One region of the Streptomyces sp. NBC_01775 genome, then DNA from elsewhere that is predicted to be linked to it. Evidence: riboswitches for the same ligand, from Rfam matches in the RefSeq annotation. Region 1 holds a riboswitch; each other region holds the start of a gene.
What was found. Region 1 has a riboswitch for cyclic di-AMP ahead of OHB04_RS11300 (M23 family metallopeptidase). Riboswitches for the same ligand answer to the same signal wherever they lie in the genome.
Positions count from the first base shown of each region.

Region 1 (10,280 bases):
GGGCTCTACCGGATGAAGGGCTTTGTCGACTTCGGCGCCGCCGACCCGGCACATCGATACGCGCTCCACGCCGTGGGTGGCTTCCTGCGCTTCGCGCCCGAGCCCTGGCCACGAGGAGAGGCGCGGGAGACCCAGCTGGTGATGATCGGCTCCAGCATCGACGCGGCGGCCCTGTGCAAGGGGCTCGACGCGTGCGTGGGCCACCCCGGGGAGGGCGATCCGCGGGCCATGTGGGGCATCCTCCGCTATGTGGACGCCGAGGCGGATGACGATCCCAGCGACCCCGGCAACCTCGGTGGCGCTGCCGAGTCTGGCGACCTCAGCGACCTCGACGACCTCAGCGGTCCGGGCGACCTCAGCGACCCCGGCGAGCAGCCCGACGGCCTCGGTGAGCCCGCCCCGCACTAGCCTCGTCCGTCCTCCCGACTCCGCCGGATCCGTCCCCCAGAGGCCCTTCCGCCCAGGCATCCCTTCCGCCCAAGGGCATCCCTTCCGCCCAGGGCACGCCCCTCTCCGCACAAAGAGGCGGCCCTGGCACGACAGCCTTACTGCCGTGCCAGGGCCGCCCCATCGGCGGTCGCCACCGGCTGGTCCGCCGCTCAGGTCATACAGGGCCCGCCACGGTCGCCACCGGCTTTGTCAGGGGCAGGCCGGAGCCGTCCCGGCGCGGATCCACCTCGGGCAGCTCCAGCGGGGCGCCGGCCTTGTTGGCCGCATACGCAGGAGTGGGGCCCGCCCAGGCGAGCCGAAGCTTGTCCTCGCCCTTCAGGAACCGCTGGCAGCGCACGCCGCCCGTCGCGCGTCCCTTGCGCGGGTACTGGTCGAAGGGCGTGAGCTTGGCCGTGCTGAGGGAGTCGTCCAGCGTGCCCTCGGATCCCGCTGCGGTGAACACAGCCGCGTCGACGGCCGGATCGACCGCACCGAAGAAGATCACCTCGGCGCCCTCGGTCAGCTTGATCCCCGTCATCCCGCCTGCCGGACGGCCCTGTGGACGCACCTGGCCTGCCGGATAGCGCAGCAGTTGGGCCTCGTCGGTGATGAAGACCAGGTCCTCCTCGCCGGTGCGCAACTCGGCGCCGCCGACGATGCGGTCGCCGTCCTTGAGCGTGATGACCTCCAACTCCCCCTTGTTCGAGGGGTAGTCGGGCACGACCCGTTTAACGACGCCTTGTTGCGTGCCGATCGCGAGCCCGGGTGAGGACTCATCCAGTGTGCTGAGACAGATCAGCGTCTCGTCGCTCCCCAGCGAGAGGAACTCCGAGACCGGTGCCCCGCCCGCAAGGTTGGGGGAGGAGGCGCTCTCCGGCAGCTGGGGCAGGTCCACGACCGTGAGCCGCAGCAGCCGTCCGGTCGAGGTGACCGCGCCGACCTCGCCCCGGATGGTCGCGGGTACGGCGGAGACGATCACGTCGTGCTTCTGGCGTTTGGCGGGCTCGGTGAAGCTCGTCTCCCCGTTCGCGGTACGTGCCAGCAGGCCCGTGGAGGACAGGAGCACGCGGCACGGGTCGTCGGCGACCTCCAGCGGCACGGAGACCACCGGCGCCTCGGTGGCGTCCAGCAGCTCGGTGCGGCGCGGGGTGCCGTACTTCTTGGCGACGGCGGACAGCTCGGAGGAGACGAGCTTGCGCAGTTCGGCGTCCGAGTCCAGGATCCGGGTCAGCTGCTCGATCTCGCCCTTGAGCCTGTCCCGCTCGTCCTCCAGCTCCAGGCGGTCGAACTTCGTCAGCCGGCGCAGCGGGGTGTCCAGGATGTACTGGGTCTGGATCTCGCTGAGTCCGAAGCGGGAGATGAGGGCGCCCTTGGCCTCCGCCGCGTTCTCACTCGACCGGATGATTCTGATGACCTCGTCGATGTCGACCAGCGCCACCAGAAGGCCCTCGACGAGGTGCAGCCGGTCGCGCCGCTTGCTGCGCCGGAACTCGCTGCGGCGGCGCACCACGTTGAACCGGTGGTCTACATAGACCTCCAGCAGTTCCTTGAGGCCGAGCGTCAGCGGCTGGCCGTCGACCAGTGCGACGTTGTTGATGCCGAAGGACTCCTCCATCGGCGTCAGTTTGTAGAGCTGGGTGAGCACGGCCTCGGGGTTGAAGCCGTTCTTGATCTCGATGACCAGGCGCAGTCCGTGCTCGCGGTCGGTGAGGTCCTTGACGTCCGCGATGCCCTGGAGCTTCTTGGAGTTGACCAGGTCCTTGATCTTGGAGATGACCTTCTCGGGGCCCACGGCGAACGGCAGCTCGGTGACCACGATGCCCTTGCGGCGCGGGGTGACCTGCTCGACGGCCGTCGTGGCGCGGATCTTGAAGGTGCCGCGCCCGGAGACGTAGGCGTCCTTGATGCCCTCCAGACCGACGATCTTGCCGCCGGTCGGCAGGTCGGGGCCGGGGATGAAGCCCATCAGGGTTTCCAGGTCGGCGCCCGGATGCTTGATCAGATGGCGGGCCGCGGCGATGACCTCGGAGAGGTTGTGCGGCGCCATGTTCGTCGCCATGCCGACGGCGATGCCCGACGAGCCGTTGACCAGGAGGTTGGGGTAGGCGGCCGGCAAGGTGACCGGCTCTTCCTCGCTGCCGTCGTAGTTGGCGCCGAAATCGACGGTCTCCTCGTCGATCGACTCGACCATCAGCCCGGCTGCGGGGGCCGACCTGCACTCCGTGTAGCGCATCGCGGCCGGAGGGTCGTCGTTGCCCAACGAGCCGAAGTTGCCGTGTCCGTCGACGAGCGGCAGACGCATGGAGAAGCCCTGCGCCATGCGCACCAGCGCGTCGTAGATGGGGGAGTCACCGTGCGGGTGGAGCTTTCCCATCACCTCGCCGACCACGCGCGCGCACTTCACGTACGAGCGGTCGGGGCGCAGGCCCATCTCGTGCATCTGGTAGAGGATCCGGCGCTGCACGGGCTTCATCCCGTCGCGGGCGTCGGGAAGCGCGCGCGAATAGATCACCGAGTACGCGTACTCCAGATAGGAGCCCTGCATCTCGTCGACGACGTCGATGTCGAGGATGCGCTCCTCGAAGTCCTCTCCGGGCGTCGTCCCGGGCGTACGGCTCTTACTGCGGCGGGCCATCGCGGCTGCGGCTCCTTCGATGCTTCGTGCTGCTTCGCTGCGTGCTTTCGTATGCGCGCGTGCTTCGTGTGCGCTGCGTGCTTGCTGTCCTGTGCGCGTGCTTCGTGCTCATGCTTCGTGCCGTGCTTCGTCTGTCACAGCTGTGACGCGGACCATTGTGGACCGCCGCACTGACAAGCGGCCCCCCGACCCGGCGTACACAGGCCGCGCGAGGTAGACCGTACGGGAACTTCGCACGTTGTCGGCGTGGTTGCATACAGTGACAGGGCCGTCTGCCGCCCGCGGTGCGCAGGCGGTCCCCGCAGTTCCCGGCGCCCTGCCGGGAAACTCCCGCGATCGAAGGGACTCCACGCCCATGGGTCACACGGCCACGCCCCCGCCGGCCACCGGTGGGCTGACAGCGACGGAGCACCGGCTGGCCAACGGCCTCCGTGTGGTGCTTTCCGAGGATCATCTGACCCCGGTCGCAGCTGTCTGCCTCTGGTACGACGTCGGCTCCCGCCACGAGGTGAAGGGCCGCACCGGCCTCGCGCACCTCTTCGAGCACCTGATGTTCCAGGGCTCGGCCCAGGTGAAGGGCAACGGGCACTTCGAGCTGGTGCAGGGTGCGGGCGGCTCCCTCAACGGCACCACGAGCTTCGAGCGCACCAACTACTTCGAGACCATGCCGACCCACGAGCTGGAGCTGGCGCTCTGGCTGGAGGCCGACCGGATGGGCTCGCTGCTGTCGGCGCTGGACGAGGAGTCGATGGAAAACCAGCGCGACGTGGTCAAGAACGAGCGCCGCCAGCGCTACGACAACGTCCCGTACGGCACCGCGTTCGAGCGGATGACCGCCATGGTCTTCCCCGAGGGCCACCCCTACCACCACACGCCCATCGGCTCGATGGCCGACCTGGACGCGGCCTCTCTGGACGACGCCCGCGAGTTCTTCCGTACGTACTACGCGCCCAACAACGCCGTGCTCGCCATCGTCGGGGACATCGACCCGGAGCAGACGCTCGCCTGGGTCGAGAAGTACTTCGGCTCGATCCCCGGACACGAGGGCAAGCACCCCCCGCGCGACGGCTCCCTTTCGGACGTCATGGGCGAGGAGGAGCGCCAGGTCGTCGAGGAGGAGGTGCCCTCACGCGCGCTCATGGCCGCCTACCGCCTGCCGCACGACGGCACCCGCGAGGCCGACGCCGCCGACCTGGCGCTGACCGCGCTGGGCGGCGGTGAGTCCTCGCGGCTCTACGCCCGCCTGGTGAGGCACGACCGCACCGCCGTCGCCGCCGGGTTCGGGATGCTGCGCCTCGCCGGTGCCCCTTCGCTCGGATGGCTGGACGTCAAGGCATCCGGTGGTGCGGAGGTCGCCGACATCCAGGCCGCCGTCGACGACGAGCTGCGCCGCTTCGCCGAGGAGGGGCCGACCGAGGAGGAGATGGAGCGCGCGCAGGCCCAGTTGGAGCGCGAGTGGCTCGACAGGCTCGCCACGGTCGCCGGGCGCGCCGATGAACTGTGCCGGTTCGCCGTGCTGTTCGGAGACCCGCAGCTCGCGCTGACGGCCGTCGGGCGCGTCCTGGAGGTCAGCCGTGAAGAGGTGCGCGCCGTCGCGGCGCAGCGGCTGCGTCCGGACAACCGCGCGGTGCTCGTCTACGAGCCGGTCGAGGCCGGCGAGCACGCGGAGGACGGCGAGAGCACGGCGCAGGACGCGAACGCGGCGCACGTGGAGAACGACAACGAGGAGACCGGTCAGTGAGCGACACCGGAGCGGGCGCGGGCACCGCGGCACCCACCATGGAATTCCACCCCCAGCCCCAGAGCGGCACCCCCAAGCCGTGGGCCTTCCCCACGCCCGAGCGCGGCACCCTGGCCAACGGGCTGACAGTGCTGCGCTGCCACCGCCCCGGCCAGGAGATCGTCGCCGTCGAGGTCAACCTCCCGGCGCCGCTGGACGCCGAGCCCGAGGGCCTGGACGGGGTCGCCACGATCATGGCCCGGGCGCTCAACGAGGGCACGGACAAGCACGACGCGGAGGAGTTCGCCGCCGAGCTGGAGCGCTGCGGTGCCACGCTCGACTCGCATGCCGACCATCCGGGCGTGCGCGTCTCCCTGGAGGTCCCGGTCTCCCGGCTGCCCAAGGGGCTGGGCCTGCTGGCCGACGCGCTGCGCGCTCCCGCCTTCCCCGACGGCGAGGTCGAACGCCTCGTCGCCAACAGGCTGGACGAGATCCCGCACGAGCTGGCCAACCCCGCCAGGCGTGCCGCCAAGGAGCTGTCGCGCGAGCTGTTCCCCGCCGAGTCCCGGATGTCCCGCCCCCGGCAGGGCACGGAGGAGACGGTGCGGCGCATCGACGCGGCGGCCGTGCGCGCCTTCTACGAGGCCCACGTGCGCCCCGCGACGGCCACCGCCGTCGTGGTGGGCGATCTGGAGGGGGTGGACCTGGACGCGGCGCTCGCCGACACCCTGGGCGCCTGGACGGGTACGGCGGCCGAGGCCCGCCCGATGCCGTCCATCTCGGCCGACGACAGCGGACGCGTCGTCATCGTCGACCGGCCCGGCGCCGTGCAGACCCAGGTGCTGATCGGCCGCATCGGCCCCGACCGGCACGACAGCGTGTGGCCCGCACAGCTTCTCGGGGTCTACTGCCTGGGCGGCACCCTCACCTCGCGGCTGGACCGCGTGCTGCGCGAGGAGAAGGGCTACACCTACGGCGTGCGGGCCTTCGGGCAGGTGCTGCGGTCCTCGGCGGAGGGTACGGGCGCCGCGCTGCTGGCCATCAGCGGCTCGGTCGCCACGGACGTCACGGGCCCGGCGCTGGCCGACCTGTGGCAGGTGCTGCGCGTCCTGGCCGCCGAGGGCCTCACGGACGAGGAGCGCGACGTGGCCGTGCGCAACCTGGTGGGCGTCGCCCCGCTGCGCTTCGAGACGTCGGACGCCGTCGCCGGGACGCTGGCCGACCAGGTCGAGCAGTTTCTGCCCGACGACTTCCAGGGCCGCCTCTACGCACGGCTCGCCGAGGCGGGCACGGTGGAGGCGACGGCCGCGGCCGTCAGCGCCTTCCCGGCCGACCGTCTGGTGACCGTGCTGGTCGGTGACGCCTCCCAGATCGCGGACCCGGTGCGCGAGTTGGGGATCGGAGAGGTGAAGGTCGTCACGGGCTCCTGAGCGAGGACGGCGGGCTCTTCGACCGTTGGCCGCCAGGCGGGGCCGGAACGAGGGCCGGAGGGGGGCGGCGTGAGAGGAACGTCCCCTTCCGGGGCCCGCCAAATGTCCGCTTCTCACCCGGACATGGCGATACGGGGTGTGGCGTGCGCGACAAACACAGGGATTCGTTTGCCGCTCAGAAGTGGCCCCGTTTAGCGTCATTGCCGCTGTTCGTCAGAAGTGACCGCGCCCGCGGCCGACGCACAGTGATCGCCGAGTTCCCGAGGCGCAAGCCGAGGGGAGCCGGGGACCCAACGCAGTCCCTGGGGTGAATCGGACCGCCTCGCCAGAGGCAGCCCGTAGGAGACCTTCCTGCTCCGAACCCGTCAGCTAACCCGGTAGGCGAGAAGGAAGGAAAGGAGTGCGCCTCTCTATGGCGTTCACCAGTCCCACCCGTCCCACCGGGAAGCACCGACGCCCCAGCAAGGCCCGCAGGGCCGGTGCCGGAGCCGCAGGCATAGCCGGGCTCGCCACCGTCGGCGTCGTCGGAACGCTCGCCTCCCCGGCCTTCGCTTCGAGCGGCGAGCAGAACCGCGTTCACGAGACCGGCTTCAACGACGCCTTCGGCGTGAGCGGCCGGCTCTCCGAGACCCTGGACCAGCAGGCGCACACCCAGGTCATCGAGGCCGAGAAGGCTCAGGCCGAGGCCCAGTCCAAGGAAGCGGCGGCCAAGGCCAAGCTGGAGGCCAAGAAGAAGGCGGACGAGGCCAAGCGCAAGGCCGCGGCCGAGAAGGCCAAGAAGGACCGCGCCGAGAAGGCCAAGGCGGCTCGCGCCGCCGACGCGAAGCGCGCCAAGCTGAGCGGTTACGTCCTCCCGGTCGACGGCTCCCACGTCTCCACCGGATACAAGACCGGCGGCGGCATGTGGTCCTCCGGCAGCCACACCGGCATCGACTTCCACGCGGGCATGAACACCCGGGTCAAGTCCGTCGCGGCAGGCGAGGTCGTGGAGGCCGGCAACGGCGGCGCGTACGGCAACAACATCGTGATCAAGCACAAGGACGGCACGTACACGCAGTACGGCCACCTCAACTCGATGAGCGTCTCGGTCGGCCAGACCGTCACCGCGGGCCAGCAGATCGCGCTGTCCGGCTCCACGGGCAACTCCTCCGGCCCGCACCTGCACTTCGAGGCCCGCTCCGGCCCCGACTACGGTTCGGACATGGACCCGATCGCCTACCTGCGCAGTCACGGCCTCAAGGTCTGAGACTCAGGCGCTCCACGCCGCGCACGCACCATCCGGACGGCGCATGGCGCACGCGCCATCCGGACACCGCATACGGATCAGCCCCCGGTCACCATGACCGGGGGCTGATCCGTTGTGTGCTGTCCGCCGTGATGGCTCAGACGGTCTCCGGAAGCTCCTCCAGGCCCTCCGAGACCAGCTTGGCCAGACGGTCGAGAGCCTCTGCGGCGTCGTCCGCCTCCGAGGCCAGGACGACCTCCTCGCCGCCCTCGGCGCCCAGGCCGAGCACGCCCAGCATGGAGGCCGCGTTCACCGGGCTGCCGTCGCCCTTCTGGATGGTGACGGGGACCCCGGCTGCCGATGCGGCACGGACGAAGATCGAGGCGGGGCGGGCGTGCAGCCCCTCGGCCCAGCCGATGGTGACGCGGCGCTCAACCATGATGTTGCCCTTCGATTCGAAACGTTGTTCTAGGTCAGTCTCGCACGGTGACCGGAGTGCATCATTCCGCGGTGCCGTCCGGCATATCCGGCGATCCCAAGATGCGACGATACGTTGCCGCCGGACCGCCGCCGTGGCCCCCACCGCCGTACGCTGACCCCATGCCGAGCCCCGAGGAGCGCGCCTACCCGGCCCACTGGGAAGCCGATGTCGTCCTGCGCGACGGCGGGACGGCCAGGGTCCGGCCCATCACGCCGGACGACGCTGAGCGGCTCGTCAGCTTCTACGAGCAGGTCTCGGACGAGTCCAAGTACTACCGCTTCTTCGCCCCCTACCCCCGGCTGTCCGACAAGGACGTGAGGCGCTTCACCCACCACGACTATGTCGACCGCGTGGGCCTCGCCGCGACCGTGGGCGGTGAGTTCATCGCCACCGTCCGCTACGACCGCATCGACGAACTCGGCAGACCGGCGGCCGAGCCGGCCGACGAGGCCGAGGTCGCCTTCCTCGTCCGGGATGACCAGCAGGGCAGGGGAGTGGCCTCCGCGCTCCTCGAACACATCGGCGCCGTGGCCCGCGAGCGCGGCATCCGCCGCTTCGCCGCCGAGGTGCTGCCCGCCAACACCAAGATGATCAAGGTGTTCACGGACGCCGGATACTCGCAGAAGCGCAGCTTCGAGGACGGCTCCGTCCACCTCACCCTCGACCTCGAACCCACCGAGCGCTCCCTGGCCGTCATGCGGGCCCGCGAACAGCGTGCCGAGGCCCGCTCCGTCGCCCGGCTGCTGGCCCCCGGCTCCGTCGCCGTCGTCGGCGCCAGCCGCACCCCCGGCGGCGCCGGACGGACCGTGCTGGAGAGCCTGCGCGCCGGAGGCTTCACCGGAGGCGTGTACGCGGTCAACCGTGAGCTGCCGGGCAGCCCCACCGGCACCGGGCCCGAGAGCGCCGCCGAGCTCGCGGGAGTGCCCGCCTACCGCTCTGTGGGGGAGATCCCCGAGCACATCGACCTCGCCGTCGTCGCCGTTCCCGCCGAGGGCCTTTCCTCCGTCGTCGCCGAGTGCGGCGAGGCCGCCGTGCAGGGCCTCGTCGTCCTCTCCGACGGCTTCGGCCGCGACGAACAGCGCGAGCTGGTGCGCCTGGCCCGCTCCTACGGGATGCGCCTGGTGGGCCCGAACGCGCTCGGCCTGATCAACACCGGCCCGGACGTGCGGCTCAACGCGACTCCCTCCATCCGGATGCCCGCACGGGGCCGCACCGGAGTCTTCACCCAGTCGGGCGCCATCGGCATCACCCTGCTCGACGGGCTCGACCGGCGTGGCATCGGGCCCTCCTCCTTCGTCTCCGCCGGCAACCGCGCCGACGTCTCCGGCAACGACCTGCTCCAGCACTGGGACGAGGATCCGGACACCGACGTCGTGCTGATGTACCTCGAATCCATCGGCAACCCGCGCAAGTTCACCCGGCTCGCCAGGCGCACGGCCGCGCGCAAGCCGGTCGTCGTCGTCAAGGGAGCCCGCCAGCGCGGCAGCGCGCCCCCGCCCGGCCACGCCGCACCCGCCTCCCGCGCCCCGGACGCCACCGTCTACGCCCTCCTGCGCCAGGCGGGGGTCCTCATGGTCGACACCTTCACCGAACTGCTGGACACCGGTCTCCTGCTCGCGGGGCAGCCCGCCCCGGCCGGGCCACGCGTCGGCATCGTCGGCAACACCGACGCGCTCAGCCTGCTCACCTACGACGCCTGCCTCAACGACGGGCTGCGCCCCCGGCCGGTCGTCGCGCTCCCCGGGACGGCCGGGCCCGGCCACTTCGGCACGGCGCTCGGCGAAGCGCTCGCGGACCCCGGAACCGACGCCGTCCTGGTCACCGTCATCCCGGCGGTCCCCGCCGAACTGCCGGGCACCGCGCCCACCCACGACGCGGCCGACCCGCCGCAGGGCTACGTCGAGACCCTCGCCGACGCGCTCCAGCAGGCGACGGAGGCCGCCGGAGGCAAGCCCGTCGCCGTCGTCCACCTCGCCATGGAGGGGCTGGAGGCGGCACTCGCGGCGCGCGGGCTGCCCTCCTACCCCACCCCCGAGCGGGCCTCCCACGCGCTGGCCGAGGCGGTGCGCTACGCCCGCTGGCGCGCCGAGGCCGGCGCTCCGGGCAAGGTGCCCGAGTTCGAGGTGGACGAGGCAGCGGCGGCGAGCCTCCTCGCCCGCGTCACGGACGTGCCCGCCCGCAGCCAGGCCCTCACCGACCAGGACACCGCTCGGCTGCTGGGCTGCTACGGCATCGCCGTCCAGCCCACCCTCCCGGCTCCGGACGCCGACACGGCCGCCGAAGCGGCGCGGACCTTGGGCTACCCGGTCGCGCTCAAGACCACAGCGTCCCATCTGCGGCACCGGGCCGACCTCGGCGGC
Region 1 covers NZ_CP109104.1:2,499,541-2,509,820, reverse strand. Annotated here, with positions in the region: gene OHB04_RS11320 (CobW family GTP-binding protein) at 1-408, shown strand, start outside; gene OHB04_RS11315 (DNA gyrase/topoisomerase IV subunit A) at 605-3,064, opposite strand; gene OHB04_RS11310 (M16 family metallopeptidase) at 3,420-4,805, shown strand; gene OHB04_RS11305 (M16 family metallopeptidase) at 4,844-6,214, shown strand; cyclic di-AMP (ydaO/yuaA leader) riboswitch at 6,455-6,612, shown strand; gene OHB04_RS11300 (M23 family metallopeptidase) at 6,627-7,460, shown strand; gene OHB04_RS11295 (HPr family phosphocarrier protein) at 7,597-7,878, opposite strand; gene OHB04_RS11290 (bifunctional acetate--CoA ligase family protein/GNAT family N-acetyltransferase) at 8,040-10,280, shown strand, end outside.

Region 2 (10,280 bases), 4.2 Mb from region 1:
AGGGGAAGACGACCGCCGCCACCGCGCCCATCGCCGCCGATGGGGGCGGCGGAGGGGCGCGCGGGTGGTGGTGGAGCGGATTTGTCGTGGTCGCCCCCGGCGACGACTCCACCGGCGGTCCCGGTCTCGTCGTGCGGGACGACGAGTTGGGGCGCCTGGGGAACATGGCCCAGGACCTGCGACGGCAGCTCGCCACCGCCGGCCGGGATGCCAGGTCCTCGATTTCGGAGGCGGCGGCCGACCTGTCCGCCGGGGGGCTGGGCCTGGGCGGCGCGCTCTCCGAGCTGGACGACGCGTGGGAGACGAAGCTCAACGCCTTCCGGGACGCCTACGGCAAGGTCTCCGACCACCTGGACCACACCCGCGCGGAGCACGCCAGGGACGAGGCGAGGTTCCAGGACACGATGTCGTCCCTCGCGACACTCGACCAGCGGCTCACGTAGGAGGACGGAACATGTCCAAGCCCGGCACACCGACCGTCCAGGAGTTGCGGCACCTGCGCCTGGCCGGGCTGGACGCGGCGATCACCGACTGGAGGGCGCTGCACCGCAGGCTCGGTGAGCTGACCGAAGGGGGCGGCGGGGGCAAGGGCACGCCGGACGCCTCGGCCGCCGCGTACGCCTCCGCGATACGGGACGCCGCCTGGTCCGGGGAGAACGCCACGGCCGTCCGGGGCTTCGTCACCAGGACATCCGCCCGCCTTCCGGACCTGGTGGAGGAGGCGGCGGATGTCCTGCGCCTCCTCCAGTCCGTCCACCGGGCGTTCACCGGCCACAAGTCCGACCTGGAAAGAGCGCTCGACGGCCTGGCGGAGGACGGCATCCGCCTCGACGACAACGGCAGGGCGTCGAGCGCGACGTCTTCTCCGGTGCCCCGTTCGCAGCTGGACGCCGCCGAGCGGCGGGTCGCGAGGGTCCTGTCGGCCGCGGCCGAGACCGACCGGACCCTCACCCGTGAACTCCGGGCCCTCGCCCGGCGCGGGTACCACCCCGGCGCGACGGCCCCCGGCGGCGTTCAGCCCGCCGGGGGCGCGATGTGAGGGCCGGGCTCAGGCGCTCAGCCGGAACTGGGCCCCCAGGTCGCGGAAGACAGCGATGTTCAGGTCGAAGGCGCGCCTGCACTCCTCGATGACGCGCTGCTTCTCCAGGTCGTCGCACGGGAGCGCGTCCAGCAGCGCGCGGTATTCGCGCTTGAAGGCGGCGGGGTTGGAGATCGCGTCGAAGACGTAGAAGCGGACGCCGTCGCCCTTGCGGTCGAAGCCCCAGGTCTTCTCCGCCGTGCCGCGGACGATCTGGCCGCCGGAGAGGTCGCCGAGGTAGCGGGTGTAGTGGTGGGCGACATAGCCGGCGGGCCAGTCGCGGGCCACCACGGCGATCCGGTCCGCGTACGCGGAGGTGGTGGGAAGGGGAGTGAGCGCCTCACGCCAGGCGCCGTCGCCGTGGAGGTGGGTGAGGTCCCGCTCCAGCGCCGGCAGCCGGAAGAGCTCACCGCGGACGAAGGGACCCGCGACCGGGTCGTCCTCCAGGGTGGCGGCGGCCTCCTCCAGCGCGCGGTAGATGAACCAGAGCTGCTCGGTGTAGCGCGTGTAGGCGTCCAGGCCGAGCTTGCCGCCGAGCAGTTCGCTCATGAAGGCCGAGTCATGGGCCTCGGCGTGCTGCTCGCGGGAGGCGGTGCGGATGAGTGCGGAGAAGGCCGTGTCCGACACTGACGAGGTCACATCTGGCTCCCGGGGGTGCGGAGGCGGGTACACGCGATCCGGCAGGGCGGCGCGATAGCCTTGATCCTGCTACTTAGGTTTACCTAAGTCAAGGGTTTGCCGACGCCCTGTCGGGAAACGTGTACCCGGCGAGCCCGCTACGGAAGCGTCAGGATCTCCACGCCCGTCTCGGTCACCACCAGCGTGTGCTCGAACTGCGCCGTCCGCTTCCTGTCCTTCGTGACGACCGTCCAGCCGTCCTCCCACATGTCCCACTCGTGGGTACCGAGGGTCAGCATCGGCTCGATGGTGAAGGTCATCCCGGGGCGCATCACGGTCGTCGCCCTGGGGTCGTCGTAGTGCGGGACGATCAGGCCCGAGTGGAAGGACCTGTTGATTCCGTGGCCGGTGAAGTCGCGGACGACGCCGTAGCCGAAGCGCTTGGCGTACGACTCGATCACCCGGCCGATGATGTTGATCTGCCGTCCCGGCTTGACCGCCTTGATGGCACGGGTGAGGGACTCCCGCGTGCGCTCCACCAGCAGCCGCGACTCCTCGTCGACCTCGCCGCACAGGTAGGTGGCGTTGTTGTCGCCGTGCACGCCGTCGAGGTACGCGGTCACATCCAGGTTCACGATGTCGCCGTCGCGCAGCACCGTCGAGTCGGGGATGCCGTGGCAGATGACCTCGTTGACCGAGGTGCACAGCGACTTGGGGAACTCGCGGTAGCCCAGCGTCGAGGGGTAGGCCCCGTGCTCGACCATGTACGCGTGCGCCACCTCGTCCAGCTTGTCGGTGGTGACGCCGGGCGCGATGTGCTTCGCGGCCTCCTCCATCGCGCGCGCCGCCACCCGGCCCGCGATCCGCATCTTCTCCACCGTCTCGGCGTCCTGCACCTCGGGCCCGTCGTAGGGGGTGGGCGCGGGCTTGCCGACGTACTCGGGACGCGGGATGGAGGCGGGCACCGACCGGGGCGGGGAGAGGGTGCCGGGGGCAAGAAGAGACTGGCCAGACATGGCGGCGAGTCTAGTCCGGCCTTCGGCGGGCCGCTGCGGGGTGCCGACGGGTGCTGTGGGGTGCTGCGCACTCGCGCGGGGTGCGCGACCATGGGCCCATGGCTCTGTTCAAGCGCAAGACGGTCGGCAGGCCCGGCGAGTGGTTCTTCAACGTCGAGGACGGCCAGGTCGAGGAGGGCCCGCAGTCGCCGGGCAAGGACCGCATGGGCCCCTACGCCAGTCGCGAGGAGGCCGAGCACGCGCTGGAGACCGCGCGGGAGCGCACCTCCCAGTGGGAGAGCGACCCCCGCTGGCGCGATGGCCCCTCGCGGGGCGGCCAGGAGGACGGACCCGCTCAGGGCTGAGACTTCGTACGCGCCTCCCGTACGGCGCGTGCGTCCTCGCTCGTGCGGGCGTCGTACGCCAGCAGCTTCGGCAGTACCGCGGCCAGCAGGCCGACGGCGGCCACGCACGCCAGGCCGCCCGACCACACGGAGATCCGTACCGAAGTGAGCGAGGCGACCCCGCCGGAGCGGACCTGGCCCAGTTGCGGGCCCGCCGAGAAGGACAGCAGCTCGATCCCGGCGAGCCGGCCGCGCAGCTCGTCGGGGATGGTCTGGTTCCACATGGTGGTGCGGAACAGCCCGCTGACCATGTCGAAGGCGCCCGACAGCGTCAGGAACAGCAGCACCAGCCAGACGTTCCGCACAAGCCCGGCCGCCGTCATCGCGGCGCCCCACCCCAGCGCCGCCAGCACCACCGCCAGCCCGTGCCGGTGCACCCGCGAGGACCAGCCGCTGGTGGCGCTCACCAGCATCGAGCCGAACGGCAGCGCCGCGTACATCAGCCCCAGCGCCCACGGGGCGTCCAACTGGTCGGCCAGGAACGGGAAGAGCGCGATCGGGAACGCGAACAGCATCGCGGCCACATCCACCGCGTACGTCCCCAGCAGCTCCTTGCGGCCCCACGCGTAGCGCGCGCCCTCCCAGATCCCGCTCAGTGAGGGCTTCGTCGCGTCGTGTCCCGGCGGTGAGGGTGCCACCCCGCGGCCGAGCAGTACGGACAACGCGAAGGTGCCCAGGTCGATGGCGTACGCCGTCTCCATGCCCGCGTACGCCAGCAGCAGGCCCGCCAGCGCGGGGCCCGCGACGCCGCCGACCTGCCAGCGCAGCGCGTTGAGCGCGGCGGCGGCGCTGAGCCGGTCGTGCGCGACGATGCGCGGCACGATGGCGTCCAGCGCCGGGCGCTGGACGCCGGTCAGCGCGCTGGTGAGGGCCGCGGCGGCGTACAGCGGCCACAGCATCGGGTGCGGCAGCAGCGTGTTGAGCAGCAGGCCGGCGGCCACGGCCCCGAGCGCGGCCTCGCTCCACAGGATCAGCTTGCGCCGGTCCACGGCGTCGGCGAGGGCGCCCCCGTACAGCCCGAAGACGATCAGCGGCACCAGCTCCACGGCGCCGAGCGCGCCCACCGCCGCCGCCGAGCCGGTCAGCTCTTTGAGCTGGAGGGGGAGGGCGACGAACGTGAGGAAGCTGCCGAAGACGGTGACCAGCCCTGCCGTCCACAGCAGCCGGAAGTCGCGCGACTCCCGCCACGGGGAGAGGTCAGGAAGCACGAGGAGCCATCCTTCCCAGCCGGACCGGGAGCGGCAACCGTATTACGAAAAACGCCCACAGTCGGACAAGCCCCTCATTGGACTCTATAGTCGCGCAATGCCCGAATAGGGGTGAGTTGGCGGCCTCTTCGGTCTTCCTGTGGCCGGAAACACATCGGCGCGCCCCGAGGGGCAGTGTGCTGCGTCACCGCATCGCCAAAGTGCCTATTTCTACGGGCTCTTCAAAAGAGCCGCATTATTCCTCTCTCACGCTCAGAAAATGATCCACAGCATAGCGTGGATAAATTCAATGATCATTTCTGCGGGGTGCCAATGATCAAAATCCCGCGCCTTGCTCTGGTAAATCCATTGTGTTTCTGTGTCCTCGCTCCCGGCCCTATGCGCGGCGGGAGTTCCTCTGCCGGGGCGCCGAATCCTGCTGCCCGGTGAGGGAAATACACACGAGAGAATGTGGCAGGAGCGGGGGAACCAGGTAAGCGCCGAGTCGCACAGTGCGGCCGGCTAGGGGTGAAGCCATGCCCTTTGCGCCCTCGTGCGCCGGGATATGGCCGGGCCACTCCAGCCCGAATCCGACAGCTCACCTCGCAGGCGCTAGGAGAGGATCCCCCATGTCTCGTGGCCGCCATCGCAGCCTGCGTCACCCCTTCAATTTCCGTCGCGTTTCCCGTATTTCCGTCGTACTCGCAGCCGGTGGTGCGGGAATCGCCGCCCCGCTGCTCACCGCGGGCAGCGCGAACGCCGCTTCCGCCCCTGCCGCGGCCAAGGTCCAGGCGCACTCCAGCGCCGCGCAGACCCAGGCCGCGTCCAAGGCCGCCCAGCAGTCGAAGGCTGAGGGGTCCGACGCGTCGGGCTCGTACGTCGTCGTCGGCGGCGACAGCCTGTACCGCATCGCCACCGACCGCGACGTCAAGGGCGGCTGGAAGGCCGTCTACGACGCCAACCGGAAGACCGTCGGTGATGACCCGGGCCTGATCCGCCCCGGTCAGAAGCTCACCCTTCCCTCCTCCTCCGCCGGCGCCGAGAAGCGGGGCGCGCCGGAGCGGGCCGACCGCTCCGCCGAGCGGTCCAGCACGACGCAGACCCAGACTCCGAAGACGAAGTCGACCAACCTGGACGGCTGGATCAAGGAGGCCCTGGGTGTCATGAAGCAGCACGGCATCCCCGGCACCTACGAGGGCATCCACCGCAACATCATGCGGGAGTCCGGCGGCAACCCCGACATTTCGAACAATTGGGACATCAACGCCCAGAACGGTACGCCGTCGATCGGCCTGCTGCAGGTCATCAAGCCGACCTTCGACACGTACCACGTCGAAGGCACCGCCAACGACCAGCGCGACCCCGTCGCGAACATCGTCGCCGCGTGCAACTACGCCGCCAAGACGTACGGTTCGATCGACAACGTGAACGGCCCGTACTGAGCAACACGCGCCTGAGCGGCGCGTGACTGGGTGGTCGAGCGGTCGCCCAGCTCAGCGGTGCCTCCCCGGCTGCCCGTCACCTTCCGGTGGCGGGCAGCCGCCGTGTTCGGCGGCGCCCCGGGGCCCCGGCCCGCAGCCCCGCCCCCGTGTCACCTTGGCCCGACGCGCCCGACGGTGAGCGGGTCGAAGGCGAGCCGTACGCCGCCTCCCGCCCAGCTGATGTCGAGCGAGCCGTCCGCCACCCGTACGACCGGACGCGCCGCCTCCGCCCCGCCCCGAGGCCCCGCCTCCCCGGCCTCGCCCAGCCAGGCGAGCGCCGCGCACACGGCGCCGGCTCCGGGTCCGCGCACCTCGCCCTCCAGTACGGGGACCCGGACCCAGCGGGTGAACGCCGTGCCGTGCGGCGCCCGCATCGCCTCGGCCGCGGCCAGCCCGTACAGCGGCTCCAGCCCGGTAGATCCGATAAGCCCGGTAGATCCGGTGGCGGTGTCCGGGGCCGTGGCCCAGCCCGTGAGCCGCACCCGTGTGCCCTCCGGTGCCCCCACCACGCGGTGCACCCGCACCTCCCACCTCCCGCGCACCACCGTCACGCTCTCCACCCACAGCGACGGGGCCGGCGGCCCGCCCGGCGGGAAGACCGGCCGGTGCCGGGAGGCCGCCCAGCCCCAGGCGCCGTCCGGCGCCGAGGCGGCGCCCAGCGGCTCGATACGCCGCCGCACGCTCCACTCGCCGGGGCGGGCGGGCAGCTGGAGCGCGAGATGGTTGTCGGGGACGTTGTCCCGCGCGGTGGGGCCCGTCCTCGTCGAGTACGCGAAGCGCGCGTAGAGCGGATCCTCGTCCTCGTGCGCCTCGCCCTGCCCGGGGCGCACATGGTCGCTGCCGTGGTTGTGCAGCCGGACGAGGCCGTCGGCGCCGGTGCTCTGGAGCAGCAGACCGGGCCCCGCCACCGCCAGTGCCCGGTCGGGGCCCTCGCTCGGCGCGGGCTCCTCGGGCGCCGTCCACAGCGGGTCGTCCGGCGGGACGAGCAGCGCGGCGAAGCCCTTGGACGCCCAGTACGGCGAGGCCGGGCCCGAGTACTCCTGGAGCGAGGCGTCGTGCGGGCCGTGCCAGCCCAGAGTCAGGAGCCCGCGGCCGTCCAGCGCGTCCCGGTCCAGGAAGTAGCGCAGCGCCCCGCTCAGCAGCCGCCGCGAGACGCCGGGCGCCAGCGGCGTGTGACCGGTCAGCGCGCCGAGCGCGACGGCGGCCCCGGCGGCGAAGCGGTAGGTCAGCGAGCGCCCGAAATACAGCGGCGCCCCATCGGCCCCGAACATCAGCCCGAAGCTGGTCAGATGCTCCCGCAGCCGGGGCCCGTAGCGTGCCAACAGGGCCGCGTCGCCCGCCAGCTGGGCGTGCAGCACGGGATACAGATGCAGCGCCCAGCCGTTGTAGTGGTCGAAGGCCCGCCCGTCCCCGTCCGCGTACCAGCCCTCGCCCCGCCACCAGCCCTCCAGGAGCGTCAGCCCCCGCTCGATCGCGGCTGCGGTCTCCGTGTCCCCGCGCCCCACCGACTCCAGGAACCCGGCCACCGTCAGCGGGAAGAGGTACCAGTTGTTGGGCGCGGGCGTGTGCCGCAGGGCGCCGCGCAGCCACGCCTCCGCCCGCTCCCGCACCCCCTCGTCCAGCCGGTCCCACAGCCACGGCCTCGTCAGCCGCAGCCCGAGCGCCACCGACGCCGACTCCACCATGGGCTGGCCCCTGCCCGGGTGGTCGAGAATCAGCGGCCACGACTCGGCGTCCTCGCGGCCCGGCGAACGGGTGCCCGCCGCCAGCCCCGCCGCGTAGCGCTCCAGCAGCCCGCCCGGATCGGCCCCGGAAGCGCCCGCGACCCGGAACCCGGCCGCCAGGAAAGTGCGCGCGTAGCCCTCCAGGCCGTCCGAGCGCACCCCCGAGACCGAGGCCCGGCCCGGCAGGTCCAGCAGCGCGCCGCGCGGGGTCGCCCAGCGCCAGGCAGCCCGCAGCATGCCGTCGGCCGCCGCCTCCCAGTGGGCGCGGGTGTACCCGGTGTGCGGGCTCAACTCCCGGTCGTACGGCGGCAGTCGCAGCCCTCGCGGCTGTGCGGCGGTCATGCGAGCAGCTCCCGCCGGTCGCCGCGCACCGCGTACGCGAACCCCTCGCCCGCCGCCCAGCGGCGCACCTCGGAGACCGCCAGGTCGGCCAGCCGGTCCAGCTCGTTGCCCTGCGAGCCCGCCAGGTGCGGGGTGAGCAGCACGTTCTCGCACTCCCACAGGGGATGGCCGCGCGGCAGCACCTCCGGCTCCGTCACATCCAGCACCGCCCGGATCCGGCCGCTCACCAGCGCGTCGGTCAGCGCCGCCTGGTCGACGACGGCGCCGCGCGCGGTGTTGATGAGTGTGGCCCCCTCCCGCATCGCGGCCAGCGGCCCGGCCCCGACGAGGCCCCGGGTGGCGGGCAGCAGCGGGGTGTGGACGCTCACCACGTCGGCGGCGGCGAACAGCTCGGGGAGCGCCGCCTTGGTCACGCCCAGCGCCGCCGCCTCCGCGTCGTCCACGTACGGGTCGTACAGCAGTACCTCCAGATCGTGCGGGCGCAGCAGTTCGATGACGCGGCGGCCGACGAGGGAGGCGCTCAGGATGCCCACCGTGCGGCGGTAGTTGCCCAGCGTCGGATCGGGCAGGAGCCAGTGCTCGCGGGTGCGGGTGCGGGAGTACGCGCGGGCCGACTCCAGCACCTGCTTGCCCGCGAGCAGGATCATGGCGAGCGTGTACTCCGCGACCGGCGCCGCGTTGGCGGCTGCCGCCGAGGAGACCTCGATGCCTCGGGCCCAGCACGCCTCGGTGAGATGGCCACGGGTGCTGCCCGCCGTGTGGGCGACGGCACGCAGGCGCGGGGCGCGCTCCAGCGCCGCCGCGTCCAGGAGTGGGCAGCCCCAGCCGGTGATGAGCAGTTCGGCTTCCGCCAGGGTCTGCCGGGCGGCCTCCGTGGTGAAGTCGTCGAGGATGTCCGGGGCGAGGCCGACGACCTCGCCGAGCCGGCGCCTGGCGGCGGGCTTCAGGACCGCGTCCGCGGCGATTTTGTCCATGGCGATGGCTGCGCGTACGTAAGAGGGCATCTCGCTCCTGGTGGTTGCGGTCCATGTTTTGGCCCCTGCCCCTCCCCCAGCCTCCGGCCGGGGGGACCCCGCCTTCCCGTTCTTTCGGGGGGCGCTGCCCCCCGAACCCCCCGCTCCTCAAGCCCCGGAGGGGCTGCAAGTAGCCCCTCCGGCGCTTGAGGAGGAGCCATTCCGGCGACTGAGGAATTTCGGGAAGGGGCGGGGGGAAGGGGCGGGGCAGGGACAACAGTTCACTTGACGCTTCCCGCCGTCAGCCCCGACTTCCAATAGCGCTGGAGCATCACGAACGCGGCGATCAAGGGGAGAACGGCCAGGAGGGAGCCCATGATGACGGCGGGGTAGTAATCGGGGGTCACCACCGCCGAGCTGTTCCAGATGTAAAGCCCCAGACTGACCGGAAACAGCGACTGGTCGGAAAGCATCACCATGGGCAGGAAGAAGTTGTTCCAGATCGCGGTGAGCTGGAACAGGAAGACGGTCACCAGGCCGGGCCCCAGCATCCGCAGGGCCACACGGAAGTAGGAGGTCAGTTCTCCGGCGCCGTCCACGCGGGCGGCTTCCAGAACTTCGTCGGGCACATAGCCCTGGCTGAAGACGCGGCCCAGATACACCCCGAAGGGATTGAAGAGGACGGGGATGAACACCGACCAGAAGGTGTTCACCAGCCCCGTTTTCGAGGCCATCAGATACAGCGGGAGGGCCAGCACGGTGGGCGGCACCATGACCCCGGCGAGCACCAGCCCGAAGAGCTTTTCCTTGTGGCGGAAGCGGTATTTGTCGAAGGCGTACCCGCACGCGACGCTCACCATCGCGCCGAGAGCCGCGCCCACCACGGCGTAGAGCAGACTGTTGACGTACCAGCGGCCGTAGATGCCGTCCTCCATGGCGAACAGCGCCGAGACATTGCCGGTGAAGGAGAAGTCCCCGGCCGACAGCAGGTCGCTGCGGAAGAGCGCGTCGCGGGTCTTCGACGAAGCGGCCAGCAGCCACAGCACCGGCAGCAGCGTGTAGAGGACGGACAGTCCGACGAGCGCGTTCACCGCGCCCCTCCCGAGCACCCCGGGCCGCAGCGCCCGCGCCCCGGAGCGCGAGGAGGGCGCTGACGACGAAGCAGCGGAACGGCGGCGGGTCGGCGGCGACGCGCTCATCGGGTGGCCTCCTCGGGCACGTTCGCCGTACGGGCCGACCGGTTGCTCCAGCGGCTGAGCCCGTAGGACAGGGTGATGGTCACCACGAGGAGGACCACCGAAGCGGCGGCGGCCAGGCCGTAGTTGTTGCGGGTGAAGGCCGCGTCGTAGATGTACATGCTCGGCGTGTAGCGGCTGCCCACCACCGGCGTGGCCTGGCTCAGCAGCATCGGTTCGGTGAACAGCTGGAGCGACCAGATCAGGGTGAACATCGTGACCATCGCGCCCGAGCCCCGCACCAGCGGGACCTTCACCTGGAG
Region 2 covers NZ_CP109104.1:6,710,620-6,720,899, forward strand. Annotated here, with positions in the region: gene OHB04_RS29900 (hypothetical protein) at 1-443, shown strand, start outside; gene OHB04_RS29905 (hypothetical protein) at 455-1,039, shown strand; gene OHB04_RS29910 (biliverdin-producing heme oxygenase) at 1,049-1,717, opposite strand; gene map (type I methionyl aminopeptidase) at 1,855-2,712, opposite strand; gene OHB04_RS29920 (hypothetical protein) at 2,811-3,056, shown strand; gene OHB04_RS29925 (MFS transporter) at 3,047-4,303, opposite strand; cyclic di-AMP (ydaO/yuaA leader) riboswitch at 4,735-4,908, shown strand; gene OHB04_RS29930 (transglycosylase SLT domain-containing protein) at 4,912-5,724, shown strand; gene OHB04_RS29935 (DUF2264 domain-containing protein) at 5,874-7,829, opposite strand; gene OHB04_RS29940 (hydroxyacid dehydrogenase) at 7,826-8,833, opposite strand; gene OHB04_RS29945 (carbohydrate ABC transporter permease) at 9,064-9,981, opposite strand; gene OHB04_RS29950 (carbohydrate ABC transporter permease) at 9,978-10,280, opposite strand, start outside.
Region 2: it holds a riboswitch for cyclic di-AMP, as region 1 does, so the genes downstream of both, OHB04_RS29930 (transglycosylase SLT domain-containing protein) here and OHB04_RS11300 (M23 family metallopeptidase) in region 1, are expected to answer to the same signal.

Region 3 (10,280 bases), 2.4 Mb from region 1:
GCGCTGGCGATCGGGGCCGTGACCGTGGGGCGGGAGGCGAGCCAGGCCAGGGCGACGGTCGCCTCGGGCACCTGGTGGGCCGAGGCGACGGTGGAGAGGGCCGCCAGGACGCGCTGGCCCCGGTCCGTGGCGAGGTGCTGCGCGGCCCTGCCCGCGCGGGCGCCCTCCGGCACCTGCTGGCCGGGGCGGTACTTTCCGGTGAGGAAGCCGGCCGCCAGCGCGAAGTACGGCAGGACGGCCAGGGATTCGCGCCGGGCCAGCTCTTCCAGCTCGCCCTCGTAGGTGTCGCGCGAGACGAGGTTGTAGTGCGGCTGGAGCGCGACGTAGCGCGCGGTCCCCGCGGAGTCGCTGAAGTCGAGGGAGGCCCGCAGGCGGGCGGGGGAGATGTTGGAGGCGGCGATCTCGCGGACCTTGCCCTCCTTGACGAGGTCGTCCAGCGCGGTGACGATCTCGGAGACCTCGACGGACTCGTCGTCGAAGTGGGTGTAGTAGAGGTCGATGTGGTCGGTGCCCAGGCGGCGCAGCGAGTCCTCCGCGGCGGCCTTGAGAGTGGCCGGCGCGAGGCCCATGTGGTCGGGGTGGCGGCCGGCCTTGGTGGCGATGACGACGTTCTCGCGTACGGAGGAGCCGCGGGAGGCGAGCCACTCGCCGATGACGGTCTCGGATTCGCCGCCCGAATTGCCCTCGACCCAGGCGGTGTAGGCGTCGGCGGTGTCGATGAGGTTGCCGCCGCCCTCGGTGTAGGTGTCGAGGACGGCGAAGGAAGTGGGCCGGTCGGCGGTCCAGCCGAAGACGTTCCCGCCGAGCGCGAGCGGCGAGACGGAGAGCTGTCCGATCTTCAAGTCGGCGTTCATCTGCATGCTTGCGACCGTAACGCGACGGCGCACGCCGTACCGGAAGCACCGCCGCCCGGGGCGGGAGCCCCTCGGGAGTGAGGCCGGCGGTCCCGGTGTCGGGGGGTGTTCACCGGGACCGCCGGGGTCTGGAGTGCCGAGGCTCGTAACCGCCACCGCCACCGCCACCAGCGCCGCCACCGCCCGCGCCGCCACCGCCCGCGCCGGCGCTTCGGGGCCCGAGCGCCGCCGCCTCCTCCCCTCCTGCCGGCTGGGCGGCTCAGGTGCGGTGCGGCGCCTCAGCTGGCGGTGCGAGGCGGCGGCGTGGGTTTGTGGGCGGGCACCGTCACGATCCGTGGACGCTCACGATCCGTGGAAAGTCACGGTCCGTGGACGGAGGCGGACGGGCCCTCAGCAGAAGTCGGGGTCGGCGGAAGTCGGGGTCAGCAGGAGTCGGCGTCCGGCCGTCTCACACGTTCACGCCCTTGTCGCGCAGCCACGGCAGCGGGGCGACCGGGTCGCCGCCGCCGGGGCGCACCTCGACGTGCAGGTGCGGGCCCGAGGAGTTGCCGGTGGAGCCGACTCTGCCGATGACATCGCCGGTGCCGACCTTGTCGCCCGCGGACTTGGTCATCGACGAGAGGTGGCAGAACCACAGCTCGGTGCCGTCGTTCAGCTTCAGCACGATCCGGTAGCCGTACGAGCCCGCCCAGCCGGCTTCCTTGATGGTGCCGGAGTGGATGGCCTTGACGGGGGTGCCGTTCGGGGCCGCGAAGTCCTGGCCCGTGTGGTCGCTCTGCCACATGCCGCCCGCCTGGCCGAAGCCGGCGCTGAGCTGGAAGGAGGCGAGGGGCGCTGTGTACTCGCGGGCGAGCTTGGCGCGGCGCTCGGCCGCCGCCTTCCGCTTCTTCTCCTCGGCGGCCTCGCGCTTGCGCTCGGCCGCTGCCTTCTTGTCGGCCGCCACCTGCTTCTTGGCTGCCGCGGCTGCCTTCTCGGCGGCCTGTTGCGCGGCCTCCTGGCGGGCGGTGGCGTCGGCTTCGGACTGCTGCTGTTCGGCCTGCGCGAGGATGCGGACGCGCAGGGCCTCGCCCGCGTCGGTCTTGCCCTCGGCTGCCTCGTCCGCGGAGAGGCCGGCCTGGGTGAGGGGCGCGTGCGCGGCGGCGGCAGCCACCGGGTCGGTGCCGTCGGAGTCGCCGTCGGATATGAGGTCGCCGACGCCGGGGAGTTGCTTGGCGTCGGGCAGGTGCTCGGGGAGGTTCTTCACGGCTCCCGTCGCCGACGACACATCCGGCATGGAGATGGCGGCGGGGTCCTTGTCCTGGGCCGTAGCCATGCCGCCCGCGCCGACGGCGGCGATCATGCCGACGCCGAGAACCGCGCCACTGCGGGCCACACCGCCGGAGCGCTGCTTGCCCACGCGGTGCCGGCCGCGCAGCGGACGGAGGGACTCCTCGGTGGGATTCCACTCCTCCCAGGCCTCGTCGCCGGTCCCGGTCCCGGCCCCGGGCCCGTTTCCGGTCCAGGTCGCGGTCCCGTTTCCGGCCTTGTCACGCGGGCCGTAGGCCTCATGCGGACCATAGGCCTCCGGCGCACCGGCCGTCTCGCGCATGCTGAGCGGCTCGCGCACGCCGACCGGCTCGCGCGCCCCGAGCGTCTCGCGCATACCGATCGTCTGGCGCAGGTCCGCCGACTCCCGTACGCCGTAAGGCTCGTGGACACCGGCCCCGGCACCCGCACCCACACCTGCCCGCTGGGCGGCTGCGTACGTAGCAGAGGTGCCGTACGCACCGGAAGTGCCGTACGTACCGGGGGTGCCGTACGCGCCGGCCGTCTCGTACGCGCCGGCCGTCTCGTACGCGTCATACGGTCCGTGCACGTCATACGGTCCGTACGCGTCGTACGGAGCGGACGGGGGGCCGTCGTCGAGGTACGGGTCGTACGAGACCTCGGGGGCATGCCTCTGTGACCTGGACGCCACGGGGGCGCTCTCCTTTCCTTCCTTCTCGCCTACCGGGTTAGCTGACGGGTTCGGAGCAGGAAGGTCTCCTACGGGCGTCCTCGCGCCGGGGCGCAAGGCCGTCCGATTCACCCCATCCTTCGCGTCCTGTGCGGACGAGAAGGGGTGGTTCCCCGGTTCCCACGCTGCGGTGCTGCTTGTCGAGTCGCGGCTCGCGCTGTCGAGTTGTGACTCGCGCTGGCGAACTGTGCCTCGTGGTGCCCCGCTTGCGGGATTCGGCGACGGCGCACGGTGCCGTCTCTCGTGACGACAGTGACAACCGCGCTGCGTTATCGGACGTTAATAGAAGCGAGCCGTTGATTCCAAGCTGTTCCCGTTAATTAGTAGTCACAGCGGCCGACGCTTTTCGGGCAACACAGGATCAATTGGGACGCTCCGTCACCCGAATTAGTCCGTATCGCTGCGTAGCGTGACGTGTGTCGACTTCTGGTGGGCGACGGCGAGCAGGGCCATGTCATCGGCCGACACCCCTCCCGTGTGGGACTCGACATCCGCGAGGACCGTCTCCAACAGCTCCCCGGGATGGGCGAAGAAGCTGTGCGCCAGCCGCTTGACCGGGTCGTAGAAGTCGCCCTTCGCGTTCCGCGCCTCCGACAGTCCGTCGGTGTAGAGGAGGAGATGGGAGCCGGGCGGAAAGGGGAACTCGTCGGTGTGGTCGGGCCACACGCCCAGCTCGGTCAGGCCGAGCGGGAGGGCGGGGACGGACGGCTCCAGGAGGGTGGCTCTCCCTCGGTTGATCAACAGTGGCCCTGGATGGCCCCGGTTGACGATCCGTATGACGTGCGAGCCGGCCGTGTTCCCGTGTTCGTCCCAGGGGATCTCGACCAGCGCGGCGGTGGTGAAGCCCTCGTACTGCGCGGTGCCCAGCTGTCTTCGGCCCTCCCGCTGGAGGGCGCGGTCCAGCCGGGCGGCGACCCCGCCCAGGTTCGCCTCCTGCTCGGCCGCCTCCCGGAAGGCGCCCACGACGATGACCACGGCCTCCACGGCACCCAGCCCCTTGCCGCGTACGTCGCCGATGAGCAGCCGCACTCCGTGGGGGGTCTCCTCGGCCGCGTAGAAGTCGCCGCCGACGCGGGTGTTGGCCTGTGCGGCGCGGTAGCGGACCGCGAGGGCGAGCCCGGAGAGGCTGGCGGGCGGGGAGGGCAGGACGGCGATCTGGACGGCCTCGGCGATGGTGCGTGCCGAGGCGAGCCGGTCGCTGCTGCGGCGCAGCAGCAGATTGACGCCGATGGCCAGCACGGCGACGGTCGCCCCGGTGGCGATCCTGGTCTGGGTCTCCAGGCTCCCGATCGTCGAGTCGCGGAACAGGAGGAAACCAGCGAGGAAGACCAAGCTGAGGAAACTGGTGGTGATCGTTCCCCACAGACCGAGCAGCGCGGCGGCGGCCAGGGGCGCCGCCACGAACGGTGCGGAGAACGTCGCGTCCCGTGGAGTGACCAGTTCGAGGACGACGCCCACAAGGACGAGGACCGCGGGCAGCAGCCGCGCGTAGCGGCGCAGCCTGTTCCTGCGCCGCTCGGCTGCTGCATCCGCTTCGTTCACCCGCACTGTCCCAATCTGTCCTGGGGGGCGGGACTCGGCCAGTCGGGAGGGGCATTGGTCGGGACGGTGCGGTCGGGACGGTGCGGTCGGGACGGTGTCGTCCGGATGGCGTGGTCGGGACGTCGCGGTCCGGGTGTCGTGGTCCGGGTGTCGTGGTTCGCACGCGGGGACCCGGACGTCAGTGCGAGGCGGGGCCGCCTTCCTCGGCCGGGGCGGGCCCCGCATCCGGCCCCGCATCCGGCCCCACGCCTGGTCCCACGTCCGGCCCCACGCCCGGCCCCGACCCCGGTGCGGGCGAGGCCGCGGGCAGCGACTCCGCGCCGGCGGCCAGTGCCGCCAGCCCCGCGTTCCACAGCGCGGGCAGCGCCTCGATACCGGGTACGGCGGAGTGCCCGACGAAGGTGGCGTGCAGTTGTCCCCCGTAGGTCGTCCAGGCGATGAACAGCGGCTGGCCCGGCACCGAGACCGGGACGGGGAAGAACGCGACCGGCGGTTGCCCCGCCCAGGTGAGCCGCGCCCGGGCCCGTACGTCCGCGAGGGTGAGCGGCACATAGCGCGGGTCGATACCACGGCTGAGCCCGATCCGCCCGCACCAGTACGGCAACCGGTCGAACAGCACCCGGTGCCGGCGGCCGACCGCGCTGAGCCGGGCGTGGGTCACCTCGCGCTGGAGGAGGGCGAGCTGGCGCATCGGCGAGGGCTCCCCGCACGGAAGCGGCACGGTGGCCACCCCGCCGTGGTTGCCCAGCAGCCGCAGCGGATCGTCGGCCGTACGGAGGCTGATGGCGAACGTCGCGCGCAGGCTCAGGGCCGGGTCGCCGGCCCAGGCGTCCGGGTGCCAGGCGCGCAGCGCGGCGGTGACGGCCGCCAGACAGATCTGGGTGATGCCGGCGCGGGTGGCGCGCGAGACGGCGTGCAGCGGCGCCAGATCACACGATCCGGTGACGGCCACCCGTCCGGTACCCCTTCCCGCAGTCCGTCCGGCGTCCGTGCCGGGTGCGGTCGAGCCGGTCAGAGCTGTCAGCGCGGGCCAGCTCGCGGTGGGCCGTACGGGGGGCAGCAGGTCCTTCAGCACGGTCAGGCCCCAGTCCCCGCGCGCGGGTGCGGTGGCGAGTTGCGCGCCGAGGGGGGAGGTGCGCTGGTGGGGCGGCGGGCCGAAGAGGCGCTCCATCGTCTCGACGGCGGCGCGGCCGTCCTGGAAGGCGTGGTGCGCGCGATAACAGAGCGCGAAGCCCTCCCCTCGACCACCCTGACCCGGACCGCCCCGCTCACCTCGGCCGTCCCGCTCCCCCCGGCTCCCCTCCCGCTCCACGAGCCACACGCCCCACAGCGGACGGTCGCGCTCCAGCGGCTGGTCGAGCACGGCGCGCAAGGTGGCGTCGGGATCGCGCGGGACGCTGCCGGGCACGGTGACCCGGTGAATGTGCCGCCGTACGTCGAAGGCGGCGTCCGGCACCCATACGGGCCGCCTGCCGACAGACCGCCCGCGGCCGGGCCGACTGCCGTCGGGCCGCCCCCCGGATCCCCCTTCGACGAGGCGGTACGTGAGTTCGGGCGCCGCCAGCACCCGGGCTGCCAGCTGGGCTGCCAGCTCGTCCGTACGGGGCGGGCGGCCCGCGAACAGCAGCAGCCCGCCCAGGTGCAGCGAGCTGTCCGGGCCGCGCCGCGCGAGGTCGAGGATCAGCCGGTCGCGTACGGACAGCGGCCGGGGCGCGGTCAGCGAAGGGGCGGGCCGGGGAGGCGGGAGCGCTTCGGTCATGGCGTGCTTCTCTATCCGTTCTATCCGTTCTATCCGTCAGTTCGTGGGTTCAGGCCCTGGTCCAGGCCCCGGTCCCCGCCCCGGTCTCCGTCGGGCGGTCACGCGGGGGCCAGGGCGAGGGCCGCGTTGTGTCCGCCGAAGCCCGCGGAGACGGAGAGGGCCAGGCCCGACTTGTGGTCGAGAGCCGCCGTCGGCAGGTTCAGCGTGAACTCGGGCGAGGGCTTGGTGAGGTTGGCGTTCGGCGGTACGCCGCCGCACTCGACGGCGAGCACGGTGAGGGCCGCCTCCACCGCCCCCGCGGCGCCCAGCAGATGGCCGGTCACGCCCTTCGTGGAGGAGACGGGCGGCTCGTGCGGCAGCAGCCGGGCGAGGGCCGCCGCCTCGACGCTGTCGCCGAGGGGGGTGCCGGTGGCGTGCGCGTTGACGTAGTCGACGTCCCTCGCGTCCGCTCCCGCGCGGGCGAGGGCCTCGCTCACGGCGGAGCGGATTCCGGCGCCGTCCTGGCGGGGCTTGACGGGATGGTGCGCGTCACCGGCCGCGCCGTAGCCCGCGAGCCGCGCGCGCACCCGTGCGCCGCGCGCTGCCGCGTCCGCCATCCGCTCCAGGACGAGCACCCCCGCGCCCTCCCCGATGACGAAGCCGTCGCGCGTGGCGTCGAAGGGGCGGGAGGCGGTGGCGGGTTCGTCGTAGCGACGCGAGAGTGCCCTGATGCGGTCGAACCCGGCGACCTGGAAGGGGGTGAGCCCCGCGTCGGCGCCACCGGCGACGGCGATGTCGCAGCGGCCGAGCAACAGCAGGTCCATGGCGGTTCCCAGTGCCGTCGCGCCCGCCGCGCACGCGGTGTTGACGGTGAAGCTGGTGCCCTCGGCGCGCAGCGCGACGGCGAGCTGCGCGGCCAGGGAGTTGCCGAGCGAACTGGGCATGGCGTACGGCGACATCGCGGAGGGGCCGCGCGCCAGCAGGACGCGGTGCTGCGCCTCGTAGGTGTGGGCTCCCGTCGCGCCCGAGCCCATGACGACGGCCACCCGGGCACCGCCCCAGTCCGGCGGCTCGGCGCTCTGGGCGCCCTGCGGCCACCAGCCCGCGTCGCGTACGGCTTCCTCGGCGGCCAGCAGGGCGAGCTGCACCGCACGGTCCGGCCTGCGGGTGCGGGCCTGGCCCAGCCGCGCGGGGTCGAACTCGGGTGCGGGGCAGGCGAGATAGACGGGCCCGCCGTCCGGCCCACTGTCCGACCCGCCCTCCGGCCCGCCGCCGCGCCGCACGTCACCGCCCAGCTCCGGGCCGAAGCCGGAAACGAGCACCGAGGTCGGCGTGCCCGTGCCCACCCGTGCCCAGGTCGCCTCGGCGCCGTCGCCCGCGGGGGTCAGCATGCCGAGACCGGTGATGGCGACGTCAGCGGCGCCCCACTCCGTCACGCGGCACCGCCGGTCCCGGCGGTACGCGCGTGCGTGCCCCGCACCGGTACGGAACCGTCCCGTGCCGTTCCGCCCGGCGTATGGACACCCGCGCGCGTCGCGAGGCGGTCCAGCAGCGCGACGACGTCGGTGACGGTGACGGCGCCGTGCAGCTCCTCCTCGGTGACGGGGATGCCCTTCTCCTGATGCATGACGAGGGCCAGTTCGGCGATGCCCAGGGAGTCGAGGCCCACCTCCTCCCGTACGGCGTCCGGGATGATCAGCGCTTCGTCCACTCCCATGGACACCAGCACGGCCTTGAGTTCCTCGACGGTCATGTCACTTCCTGTGGGGTGAATTACGGGGCCCTGTGGGGTGAATTACGGGGCTCTGTGTGGTGAATTACGGGGCCTGTGGGGTGGGTTACGGGGGCCCGGCACCCGGGGCACCGCCGTCATCCGGGCGTCGTCGAAGCTCAGCGAGAACGCGGCGACGGCGCGCGGGGGCCGCTCGCGCACCGCGCGCAGCTCCCAGCGCGCCGCCAGCGATGCCAGCACGAGGGTCATCTCCGTCCAGGCGAAGCCCTCGCCGAGACAGCCGTGCGGGCCGAGCCCGAAGGGCAAGAACGCCTCCCGCGCCGGGCCCTCCACCGGCGGTACGGGCCCGGCCCCCGCGTCCGGCCGCCCCTCCGCCACCTCGGCCGCCACGTCCGCCGTCACATCAGCCGTCACATCAGCCGTCACATCAGCCGTCACGTCGGTCGGCGGATCGGTCGGCGCATCGGTCGGCGCATCGGACGTCACCTCGGCCGCACCCGTCCACCGCTCGGGCCGGAAGGCCGCGGGGTCGGGGAAGAGCTTCGGGTCACGCTGGAGCGCGTAGTAGGAGAACATCACCATCGCGCCCGCCGGCAGCGGCAGTTCGCCGAGCCCCTCGGCGCGCAGCACGGTCTCCCGCACGGCGGTACGGGAGATGAGATAGCCGGGCGGATACAGGCGCAGCGCCTCGCTCAGCACCCCGCGCGTGTACGTCAGACGTGGCAGGTCCGCCCAGCGCGCGGTGCGGCCCGCGAGCACGGTGTCGGCCTCCGCGTACAGCGCACGCCGTGCCTCGGGGCTCCGGGCCAGCAGGTGCAGGGCCCAGGTGAGCGTGCGCGAGACGGACTCGGTGCTCGCGATCAGGAACGACATGGCCTCGTCGTGCACTTGGCGGCGGGGCATCCGCGCACCGGTCCGGGAGTCGGCGGCGCGCAGCATGGCGTCCAGCAGATCGCCGTGCGGGCCCTCGTCCCCCCGGGAGTCGTCCGCCGGAGATCCGTCCGCCGGGGGCCCGTCCGTCGCGGCACCCTCAAGCCCGGTGGCGCGGGCGGCGATCAGGCCGCCGACGACGGTGTCCAGCACGGCCATGCTGTGCCGGAAGCGGCGGTTGAGGGGGCTGACGAGGTCCGGGAGACGGGCCAGCAGTCCGGTGGGGTCCATGCCCCGGCTGCCCGCCCACTCCATGAGGACGGGCACGGCCTCGGCGACGCACGCCACCTGCCGCTCGTCGATGCCGGAGGAGAACAGGCAGCGGGTGACGTTCTCGGTGGCCAGCGCCATCAGCATCCGGTCCGTCTCGATGGGCTGCCGCTCCTCCTCCAGCGCCTCCAGGCGCCGCTCGGTCAGCTCGGACATCGTCTCGGCGTAGGCACGCAGCCGGGCGTGCCGCAGCGCCGGCATCAGCAGTCGGCGCTGACGGCGGTGAAAGGGACCGTCGGTGGCGAGCAGGCCGTTACCGATGATCCGTTTCATGACGCGGAAGTGCGGGCTGAGGCCGAAATCGGCGGCGCGCGCGGTGAGGACGTCGCGCACCAGCCGGTGGTCGCTGAGCACGGTGGCGGTGCCGTGGCCCAGCCGGATGGTGGCGGCGGGACCCAGCTCGCGCAGGGATTCGAGGAAGGCGAGCCGCCGGTGCAGCATCCGGGGCGCGTGGCCGAGGAGAGGGAGCCCGCCCGGGGCAGGCGCGGGTTCGAGGGGCATAACCCGGCCATCACAGCAAAAACCGGAGCGCCTCCAAACACCAAGGAGCGAACCGCACTTCGGACGAGTGAAGAGCTTCACCCGCGGGAGTGGCCCGGCACTCGGGGCGGGGACGCCGCCGGTGGCGCCCCGGTGAAGTCCGTTCGGAGCAGCTCGCCCCCGGGCTGGTCCCGCCGGTCACCGAGGAGAAGCCTTGTCGTCCCAGAGCGCCACCACGCCCCTCCCGCCGTCGGCCCCGCGCCGCGCCCGTGTTCCGCGTGTTCCGCCCGCTCCCGGCGCGCTGCCGGTGCTGGGGCACGCCGCCGCCTTTCTGCGGGATCCGCTCGCCTGGCTGGCGCGGTGCGCCGCGTCCGGCTCGGGAGAGGGCGTCCACCGGCTGCGGCTGTGGGGGCGGCCCAGCTATCTCCTCACGGACGCCGACCTGGTGCACGAGGTGCTGGTGACCCGCGCCGGGGACTTCGAGAAGGGCGGGCAGTTCTACCGGAACGCGCGTGCGATCTTCGGCGACACCCTCGTCACCGCCTCGGCCGCCAAGCACCCGCACCAGCGGCGCCGGATGCAGCCCGTCTTCCGCCGCGCGCGGATCGCGGCGGCCGTGCCCGCCATGCACCTGGAGGCCGCGCGTATCGCGGACGCCTGGTCCTCGGGCGGCGTGGTCGACGTCGTACGAGACAGCGTCCTGTACGCCCATCGCACCGCCGTGCGCACGCTGTTGCC
Region 3 covers NZ_CP109104.1:4,935,646-4,945,925, reverse strand. Annotated here, with positions in the region: gene OHB04_RS22025 (aldo/keto reductase) at 1-860, opposite strand, end outside; gene OHB04_RS22020 (M23 family metallopeptidase) at 1,303-2,442, opposite strand; cyclic di-AMP (ydaO/yuaA leader) riboswitch at 2,824-2,993, opposite strand; gene OHB04_RS22015 (PP2C family protein-serine/threonine phosphatase) at 3,238-4,392, opposite strand; gene OHB04_RS22010 (wax ester/triacylglycerol synthase domain-containing protein) at 4,571-6,151, opposite strand; gene OHB04_RS22005 (beta-ketoacyl-[acyl-carrier-protein] synthase family protein) at 6,250-7,566, opposite strand; gene OHB04_RS22000 (acyl carrier protein) at 7,563-7,883, opposite strand; gene OHB04_RS21995 (cytochrome P450) at 7,926-9,563, opposite strand; gene OHB04_RS21990 (cytochrome P450) at 9,757-10,280, shown strand, end outside.
Region 3: it holds a riboswitch for cyclic di-AMP, as region 1 does, so the genes downstream of both, OHB04_RS22020 (M23 family metallopeptidase) here and OHB04_RS11300 (M23 family metallopeptidase) in region 1, are expected to answer to the same signal.